DNA from 4 places in the Pseudoalteromonas sp. APC 3893 genome. Region 2 is predicted to be linked to each of the others. Evidence: predicted binding sites of a transcription regulator. Region 2 holds the regulator's gene; each other region holds the start of a gene.
The links. The regulator sigma-54, encoded in region 2, starts transcription at its own class of promoters, with help from an activator protein. The targets are predictions, from matches to a motif close to GTTGGCACGNNNNTNGNNT.

Region 1: the regulator sigma-54 is predicted to act here: its motif matches at 1,070-1,088, upstream of QMA12_RS15390 (hemerythrin domain-containing protein).
Region 3: the regulator sigma-54 is predicted to act here: its motif matches at 793-811, upstream of nirB (nitrite reductase large subunit NirB).
Region 4: the regulator sigma-54 is predicted to act here: its motif matches at 858-876, upstream of QMA12_RS07345 (flagellar basal body rod protein FlgF).

The regions. Positions count from the first base shown of each region.
Region 1 covers NZ_JASDCD010000014.1:100,923-103,132, forward strand. The annotation lists gene QMA12_RS15385 (S9 family peptidase) at 1-934, shown strand, start outside; gene QMA12_RS15390 (hemerythrin domain-containing protein) at 1,124-1,549, shown strand; gene QMA12_RS15395 (hypothetical protein) at 1,596-2,009, opposite strand; gene QMA12_RS15400 (TonB-dependent receptor) at 2,173-2,210, shown strand, end outside.
Region 2 covers NZ_JASDCD010000011.1:135,109-137,318, reverse strand. The annotation lists gene lptB (LPS export ABC transporter ATP-binding protein) at 1-319, shown strand, start outside; gene QMA12_RS13670 (RNA polymerase factor sigma-54) at 388-1,884, shown strand; gene hpf (ribosome hibernation promoting factor) at 1,915-2,202, shown strand; gene ptsN (PTS IIA-like nitrogen regulatory protein PtsN) at 2,207-2,210, shown strand, end outside.
Region 3 covers NZ_JASDCD010000002.1:56,575-58,784, reverse strand. The annotation lists gene QMA12_RS04365 (LysR family transcriptional regulator) at 1-682, shown strand, start outside; gene nirB (nitrite reductase large subunit NirB) at 964-2,210, shown strand, end outside.
Region 4 covers NZ_JASDCD010000003.1:282,023-284,232, reverse strand. The annotation lists gene flgE (flagellar hook protein FlgE) at 1-768, shown strand, start outside; gene QMA12_RS07345 (flagellar basal body rod protein FlgF) at 915-1,679, shown strand; gene flgG (flagellar basal-body rod protein FlgG) at 1,701-2,210, shown strand, end outside.

The DNA of each region.
Region 1 (2,210 bases), on a different contig from region 2:
AGTCTTTATTGTTCGCGGTAAAAAAGCTGAGCGCTTAACTAATTCCAACCAATGGTTAAACAACAAACGTTTTGCTAAGCAAGAAACCATTTCATTAAAAGCCCGTGATGGCGTTGAGATTGATGGTGTACTTGTATACCCACTTGATTACAGTGAAGGCACTCGCTACCCGTTAATTATGTCTGTTCATGGTGGTCCTGAAAGTCATGATAAGAATGGTTGGATAACGAATTACTCGCGCCCAGGTCAAATGGGGGCAGCACGTGGTTATGCAGTATTTTATCCTAACTACCGTGGTTCAACCGGTAAAGGGGTTGAATACTCTAAGCTTGGTCAAAACGACTATGCTGGTAAAGAGTTTGATGACTTGGTTGATTTTAAAAACCACCTTGTTGACATGGGCTTAGTAGATACTAAACGTGTAGGTATCACTGGTGGCTCTTATGGCGGTTATGCATCTGCGTGGGCAGCGACTAAACTGACTAAACATTTCGCTGCAAGTGTAATGTTTGTAGGCGTTACAAATCAGTTATCTAAATTTGGTACTACTGATATTTCAAATGAAATGAACCTAGTACATGCGCGTTCATATCCATGGGATAAATGGCAATGGTACTTAGAGCGCAGCCCAATATACTGGGCGGGTCAATCTGAAACCCCGTTATTAATTATGCATGGTAAAGATGACCCACGTGTTCACCCTGCGCAATCAATGGAAATGTACCGTTACATGAAAGTGCAAGGTAAAGATGTACGCCTTGTATATTACCCTGGCGAAGGGCATGGCAACCGTAAAGTCGCTGCGCAATACGATTACAGCTTACGTTTAATGCGCTGGATGGATAACTACTTAATCGACGGCAATAAAGACATGCCTGCATTTGAAATTGATCATGCAGCTAAACTTAAAACGGTTAAAGACGCAAATAAGTAATTCTTAGCGACAAAGCTTAGATTATCAGGCCAACCACAGTGTTGGCCTTTTTCATTTTAATCGGTAACTTTTACACTGTTTTGCCCTACCCAACACATAAAACAATTAAACCTTATTAAAAACATGACTTTATAATTTGGCTTGAGCCTTGCAATTTAAACCTACAAATGAGCAAAGCAAGGAAACATCATGAATATTTTTGAAGCATTACGTCACGATCACGATAAGCAACGTTCACTTGTCGATGCACTAATTGAAACACATGGTGACTCAGCAAAACGTCAAAAGTTAATGAACGATTTAAAAACCGAGTTAGAAGAGCACGCTAAATTTGAAGAACGGTTTTTCTATAATCCGCTGATGTGTGATGACTTAACACAAGACAAAGCACGTCACAGTGTAGCTGAGCATCATGATATTGATGAATTGGTTGAAGAGCTTGAACAAACTGAAATGAGCTCTCCTGGCTGGCTAGTAACCGCTAAAAAATTGCATCATATTGTGCATCATCATCTTGATGAAGAAGAGCAAGAAGTATTTCAATTGGCAGGTAAGGCGTTAACGCAACACCAGAAACAAGTGTTGGCTGAAAAATACAATAATGCTATGCATTAGTTAACCTTTTTAAACAAAGCCGCGTATAACGCGGCTTTTGCTGTTTTTATTTTACTGTGAATTTCACATCTTGATCACGTAATAGATACAATGCAAAACACGCTGCCCACATCGGCCATGCGGTAAAGAATAACAAGTTATTAAAGCCATCAATATATTGTGCGTATGATGAAAGTGTCGACGCACCATGCATTAAAAAGATTAAGCCATACGTAACGCGTTTTTTAACGCCAGCCATAAATGCTAAAACCAATATTAATTGTAGCGCACCTAAAACATACGCAACGATATCTGTTGAGCCACTGATGCCATAAAAGTGTTCAAAAATACGGGCGCTGTGCCCAGGATTTACAAACTTATCTAAGGTCCACATAAGCATTACTATAAATACACCTAAACGTAATGAAAATAGCGACCATTGCAGGCGGTTTTGGGTATCAGCTGTTATTGTCTGAGTCATTGGTTTTCCTTTCGGGTTTTTACTACTAAAAACAACAAGACCGACTAACTATTAATTTATTACAAAAAAATTTAAATATAAATAATTGAAAAATTTGTGAAAGTATTTTTACCCCATAAAGGTCTCATTAAACGTACATATAAGAAACAGTAGTGAGATCATTTTGAAATATGCATTTTTAGCCCTAAGCATTTGCGCCAG
Region 2 (2,210 bases):
GGCATTGTCAGGTGGTGAACGCCGCCGTGTTGAAATTGCGCGTGCTTTAGCCGCAAATCCTAAATTTATTCTGTTAGATGAGCCTTTTGCTGGTGTTGATCCCATTTCAGTGTTAGATATAAAGAAGATTATCGAGCACCTTAAAAACCGTGGCATCGGTGTACTAATAACCGACCATAATGTAAGAGAAACCCTTGATGTTTGTGAAAAAGCCTACATAGTTTCTCATGGGGAGTTAATTGCGTCAGGAACTCCTGAGCATGTACTTGCCAACCAAACAGTTCGCGATGTATATCTGGGTGAGCAATTTAGGCTATAAAGCAACGCTCAGCTAACTATCTGCTAAACTAAATTATGACAACACAATAAAAGGATTGTTAGAGATAAATGAGGCAATCACTCCAGCTGCGCATGGGCCAGCAACTTACAATGACTCCACAACTGCAACAAGCAATTCGCTTATTGCAGTTAAGTACATTGGATCTCCAGCAAGAAATTCAAGAAGCACTCGACAGTAACCCACTGCTTGAAGTCGAAGAGCAAGAGTTTGGTGACGAAACGGCTGGCAAAAATGAACAAAAACAAGATACCGAAGACGTCACAGTAAGTGCTTCTGCCGATGAGACACCAAGCGAATACGAACAAGAAAGCAGTGAAGCACTTAATAAAGACACAGTAAGTGACGATATGGCTATGGATGTGACCTGGGATGAGTACATGAGCGCCGCTCCTGCCAGCTCATCAGGCCCGATGCCTGAAGATGAATCTATTTATCAAGGGGCTTCAACCGAAACCTTGCATGAATATATTATGTGGCAGTTACAGCTAACCCCATTTAGTCCGACCGACGAGGCGATTGCGATTGCCATTGTCGAAGCTATCGACGATTCAGGTATTTTAACCTTAAGCTGTGAAGACATTGCTGAAAGCCTAAATAAAGATAATAACGAAGAAGAAATTGAGCTTGATGAAGTTCAGGCGGTTCTAAAACGTATTCAGTTGTTTGACCCAATTGGTATTGGCGCACGTAGCTTGCAAGAATGTTTATGTATTCAACTAAATCAATTTGACCCCGCAACTCCTTGGATTAGCGAAACAAAAATGATTTTAACTGAACATATCGATTTATTAGCCAGCCGCGACTACCGAACTTTGATGAAAAAGACTAAGCTTAAGGAAGATGAGCTTAAAGAAGTGATGACACTCATCCACAGTCTAAACCCAAAGCCTGCGGATAGCATCGTACGTGAAGAATCTGAATACGTTATTCCAGATGTCTCAGTAAAGAAAATTAAAGGCCGTTGGATTGTTGAGTTAAATCCCGATAGCATGCCTAAAATTAGAGTAAACAGCCAATATGCGGCTATGTCTCGCTCGGTTAAATCGAGTAGCGACAGCCAGTTTATTCGTTCACACTTGCAAGAAGCAAAATGGTTTATAAAAAGTTTAGAAAGCCGTAATGACACATTACTCAAAGTAACCAACTGCATCGTTAAACAGCAGCAGGGATTTTTTGAACATGGTCCCGAAGCAATGCGCCCTATGGTATTAAACGATGTTGCTGAAATGGTCGAGATGCATGAATCAACCATCTCACGGGTTACCACGCAAAAGTACATGCACACCCCAAGAGGAATTTTTGAGTTAAAATATTTTTTCTCAAGTCATGTAAGCACTGAAAACGGTGGGGAATGTTCGTCTACAGCGATCCGTGCATTAATAAAAAAATTAATTAGCGCAGAAAACTCAGCGAAACCATTGAGTGATAGCAAAATTGCAGATATATTGGCAGAGCAAGGTATCAAAGTAGCTAGACGTACAATCGCAAAATATCGCGAGTCACTGGCTATTCCACCGTCAAATCAAAGAAAGAGCTTGATTTAAGGCGTAAAAAAACAAAGAAGGAAAATGCTTATGCAACTGAATTTAACTGGTCGTCACGTAGAAATTACCGATTCACTTAGAGACTATGTACACAATAAGTTTGCAAAGCTTGAAAGGCACTTTGATCATATAAACAACGTGCACGTCATTTTAGACGTAGAAAAGCTAAGCCAAAAAGCAGAAGCCACAATACACCTCAGTGGTGCTGATTTATTTGCTTCAACAGAACACCAAGACATGTACGCTGCGATTGACGCCCTAATAGATAAACTAGATCGTCAAGTTATCAAACACAAAGAGAAGCACGCTCGACACTAATATTATGA
Region 3 (2,210 bases), on a different contig from region 2:
ATTTGACCCAACCGATGCCCAAGTCACTTTTAGGATAATGGCTAACGATTATTTAGAGTCTACCTTAGTTGCGCCCTTCATTACTGAACAACTCGAAAAACACCCTGGCCTTAATTTTGATGTGCTCAGTCCCAGTGACGTAAACCTTCAAGATATGGAAAAAGGCACTATTGATTTAGCAATCAATCGCTTTAATGGCATGCCTCGCTCATTTCATCAAGCCAGTGTATGGCGCGATAATTATTGCTGCTTAATGCACCCTAATAATCGTTATTTAAATAAACCTGATCTACAAAGCTACTTAGCTGCGCAGCACATATGGGTTAATAGAGCCGGTTGGGGGGCTGAAGCCGCCGTTACGAATAAGTCAGGCAGTCAAAAGCTAGGCTGGGTTGATGAGGCTCTGTGGCAATTAGAGCAAACACGACATATCCGGGTGTCCACCCGCCACTATATGGTGGCAAGCTTACTTTGCCAATCGGCAAAACTTATCGCCACTTTGCCTCGTCGACAAGCCATGCTCCTTGCTAAACATACAGATTTAGTTATCAGCCCAGTGCCATTTCAAGTGGTCCCGATTGAAATAAAGATGTTGTGGAGCCCACTGCTACATCATGCCAGCCCGCACCAATGGCTACGCCGTGAATTACTGAACTTTGCAAGCACCGTCGCAGATCGTTAAGTATCATTGTACCGACCAAGATGGTGCTAAGGCGCACTAAAATAGATCAATACTTCGTTATGATTTCATTCTCCACTTATAAATTACACTTAAATTCAACAACTTAATAAGTTGGCACTTTATCTGCTTTATAAGAATTAAGAGCACTTAATTGCGCTTACTAAAACAATAAAAAAAACAACTTAAATTTTAGGCAAAGAAGCCCGCATACTTACTGTTTTATTACTTTAAGTGGCGGGCTTTTTTGTGTTTGTAAAACCGTCAAAACTAAGGAATACCACATGCAAACACCCCAACAAATTCTCGTCATTGGTAATGGCATGGTGGGTCATCACTTTGTAGAGCAAATGCGTGCCAGCGATGCGAATGCTGTCATAACCGTGTTATGCGGTGAGGTTCATTTAGCCTATGACCGCGTATATCTATCGAGCGTTTTTGATGGTAAAAGCCCTGCTGATTTAGCTTTAACAACTGCAGAAAACTATCAGCAACTCAATATAAGTGTACACACTAATACATGGGTTGATCAGATAGATAAACAAAATAAAGTTGTTAAAACAACAACTGGTCAGCAATATGACTACGATAAACTTGTTATAGCAACCGGCTCATACCCATTTGTACCGCCAATTCCTGGTAATGATCAGCCCCATTGTTTGGTTTATCGTACATTAGAAGATTTAGAAGCAATTCAACAAAGCGCCAAAGTGAGTAAAGTAGGTGTGGTAGTGGGTGGTGGTCTATTAGGTCTTGAGGCCAGTAATGCCCTAAAACAACTTGGGTTAGATACGCATGTGGTCGAATTTGCGCCACAACTTATGGGTGTACAACTTGATGAAGTTGGTGGTGAATTACTTAAAAATAAAATAGAACAATTAGGTGTTACCGTTCATACCGGTAAAGCCACACAAGAAATTGTCAAAGGGGAGCAATGCCGTTACCGAATGAACTTCAGCGATGGCTGTCACCTTGAAACAGATATTATTTTATTCTCGGCTGGCATTCGCCCATACGATCAATTAGGCCGTGCCACAGAGCTTGAAATAGGTCCCCGAGGCGGTATTGTTATCAACAATCAATGCCAAACATCTGATCCGGATATTTATGCTATCGGTGAATGCGCCTTGTGGAGCAATTTCATATTTGGTTTAGTTGCACCTGGTTATAATATGGCGCGTGTTGTCGCAAGTCAGTTCAGTGGTGGTGATTTAGCCTTCTCTGGCGCCGATATGAGCACTAAATTAAAATTACTTGGTGTTGAAGTGGGCTCAATTGGTGATGCTCACGGCAAAACCGAAAATTGTAAAGAGATGGTCTATCAAGACCCTATTCGTGGTAGTTACAAAAAAATCGTTTTTAATGAGCAAACAGACAAATTAATTGGTGCCGTACTTGTTGGCGATACCAGTGATTACGATACATTACTGCAATACATGTTGAACGACATGACCCTACCAGAAAACCCTGAATGTTTAATTTTACCAGTAACTGGTGACGCTCCAACACTTTCTAGTTCAGCACTTCCAGA
Region 4 (2,210 bases), on a different contig from region 2:
GTTTATGATTCGTTAGGTGAATCGCATACTATGCAATTGTACTTTGTGAAAACAGATGCGGCTGTTACAGGAAATGCTAACGAATGGGAAGTTTATTCGACATTAGACGGTCAAGTTGTCAATCCAGATGGCACCCCGCAAGGTGCTACAGGGCCATTTACTCCTATTTCAACATTTCAGTTTGATGCAAACGGGTTACCACTCAATACTAACGGTAATCCTAATGCGGCAAGTACATTTGATTCAGTGGTCTTCGATGGTACTAACCTGACTGGGATTTTAAGTAACGGTGCTAGTTTCCCTAATAATGTAACGATCAATTGGCGTGATGAAGCGGGCACTTCTTCAAAAATACCTACGCAGCACGCAGGTTCTTTTGAAAATAAAGTATTAGACCAAGATGGCGCAGCAGTGGGCCGGTTGGCAAATATTGATATTGGTGTTGATGGAAAAATAGTTGCTTCTTATAGTAATGGTGATTCTAATTATTTAGGGCAAGTTGCGTTAACTCGTTTTTCAAATTCACAGGGCTTACAACAAGTGGGTAATACATCATGGAAGAAAAGCTTAACCTCTGGTGAGCCGATAGCTGGGGAAGCTAATTCGGGCGCGTTTGGTAAAATTAGCTCATCGGCGCTTGAGCAATCAAATGTGAACTTAACTAATGAGCTGGTCGATTTGATTAGTGCGCAGCGTAACTTCCAGGCTAATTCGCGAGCGCTTGAGGTGAACTCAACAATTCAGCAAAGCATCCTGCAAATTCGTTAATAGCGAATATTATACTAATCCGACACCAAGGCTGCCAATTCGGGCAGCCTTTTTTATTTCTTATCAGTGTATTTTTACTGTCAAATTATTGTGGCACTTATTTTGCATTTATCTCTAATATAGATTTTTTAACGTGAGTCGATGTTATGGATAAGATGGTTTACATTGCAGCGTCAGGGGCTAAGCAAAGTATGCGGGGCCTTGCGCTCAAAGCAAATAACTTAGCCAATGCTAACACCACTGGCTTTAAAGCTGATTTTGCACAAGCAAGGTCTATGCAAGCATTTGGTGAAGGCTTACCTACGCGCGTCTTTTCCATGCAAGAGCGTCCAGGTTCAAATATGACCTCCGGGGGCATTGTTGAAACCGGCCGTGATTTAGATATTGCGATGAGCGATAAAGGTTGGCTAACCGTTCAAGATGCCCAAGGTAATGAAGCTTATACAAAAACAGGTACTTTAAATATTACCCCCGATGGTGCGTTAATTACCAGTCATGGTCGTCAAGTTGTTGGCGCGGGTGGGCCTATTATTTTACCTCTACCGATTGAAAAAGTGGAGTTTAGTGAAGACGGATCAATTCAAGTACGCCCCCAAGGGGCGCCGGCTAACTTTTTAGAAGTGGTTGATCGTTTAAAGGTTATCGAAGCGGATAACACTCAGCTTGAAAAAGGCAACGACGGCTTGTTTCGTCCTAAAGCCGATAAACTAGAAGATGATTTATGTGGCTTTTGTGATATCTCGCAAAACGTAAAAGTTATGAGCGGCACGCTTGAAATGTCAAACGTGAATCCGGTACATGAAATGGTGGATATGATAAGCCATCAACGCCAATTTGAATTACAAGTTAAGTTAATGAAAACAGCAGAAGAAATTGACGAGCGTCATACCCAATTGCTGCGCATTGTTTAACCTAATTGAGAGGACATTAATATGAATCCTGCATTATGGATCAGTAAAACAGGCTTAGATGCCCAACAAACCGATATATCGGTTATCTCAAATAACTTAGCCAATGCCAGTACCGTTGGGTATAAAAAAAGCCGTGCTGTATTTGAAGATTTACTCTATCAAAATATCAATCAACCAGGTGGGCGCTCTTCACAAGACACTGAAATGCCATCGGGCTTGATGTTAGGTGCCGGTGCTAAAGTGGTTGCTAACCAAAAGAACTTTTCTCAAGGTAACATGCTTACCACTGAAAACTCATTGGATTGGATGATATCGGGTTCAGGCTTTTTTGAAGTACTACAACCCGACGGTAATATTGCGTACTCACGTAACGGACAATTTACCACCGATGAAGACGGTCGAATTGTCACAGCAGGTGCTGGCTTTCCTATTCAACCAGAGATGAATGTACCTGATGACGCACAATCAATTACTGTATCGCAAGATGGTGAAGTATCGGTACGTATTGCCGGTGAGGCTGATAACGTGGTG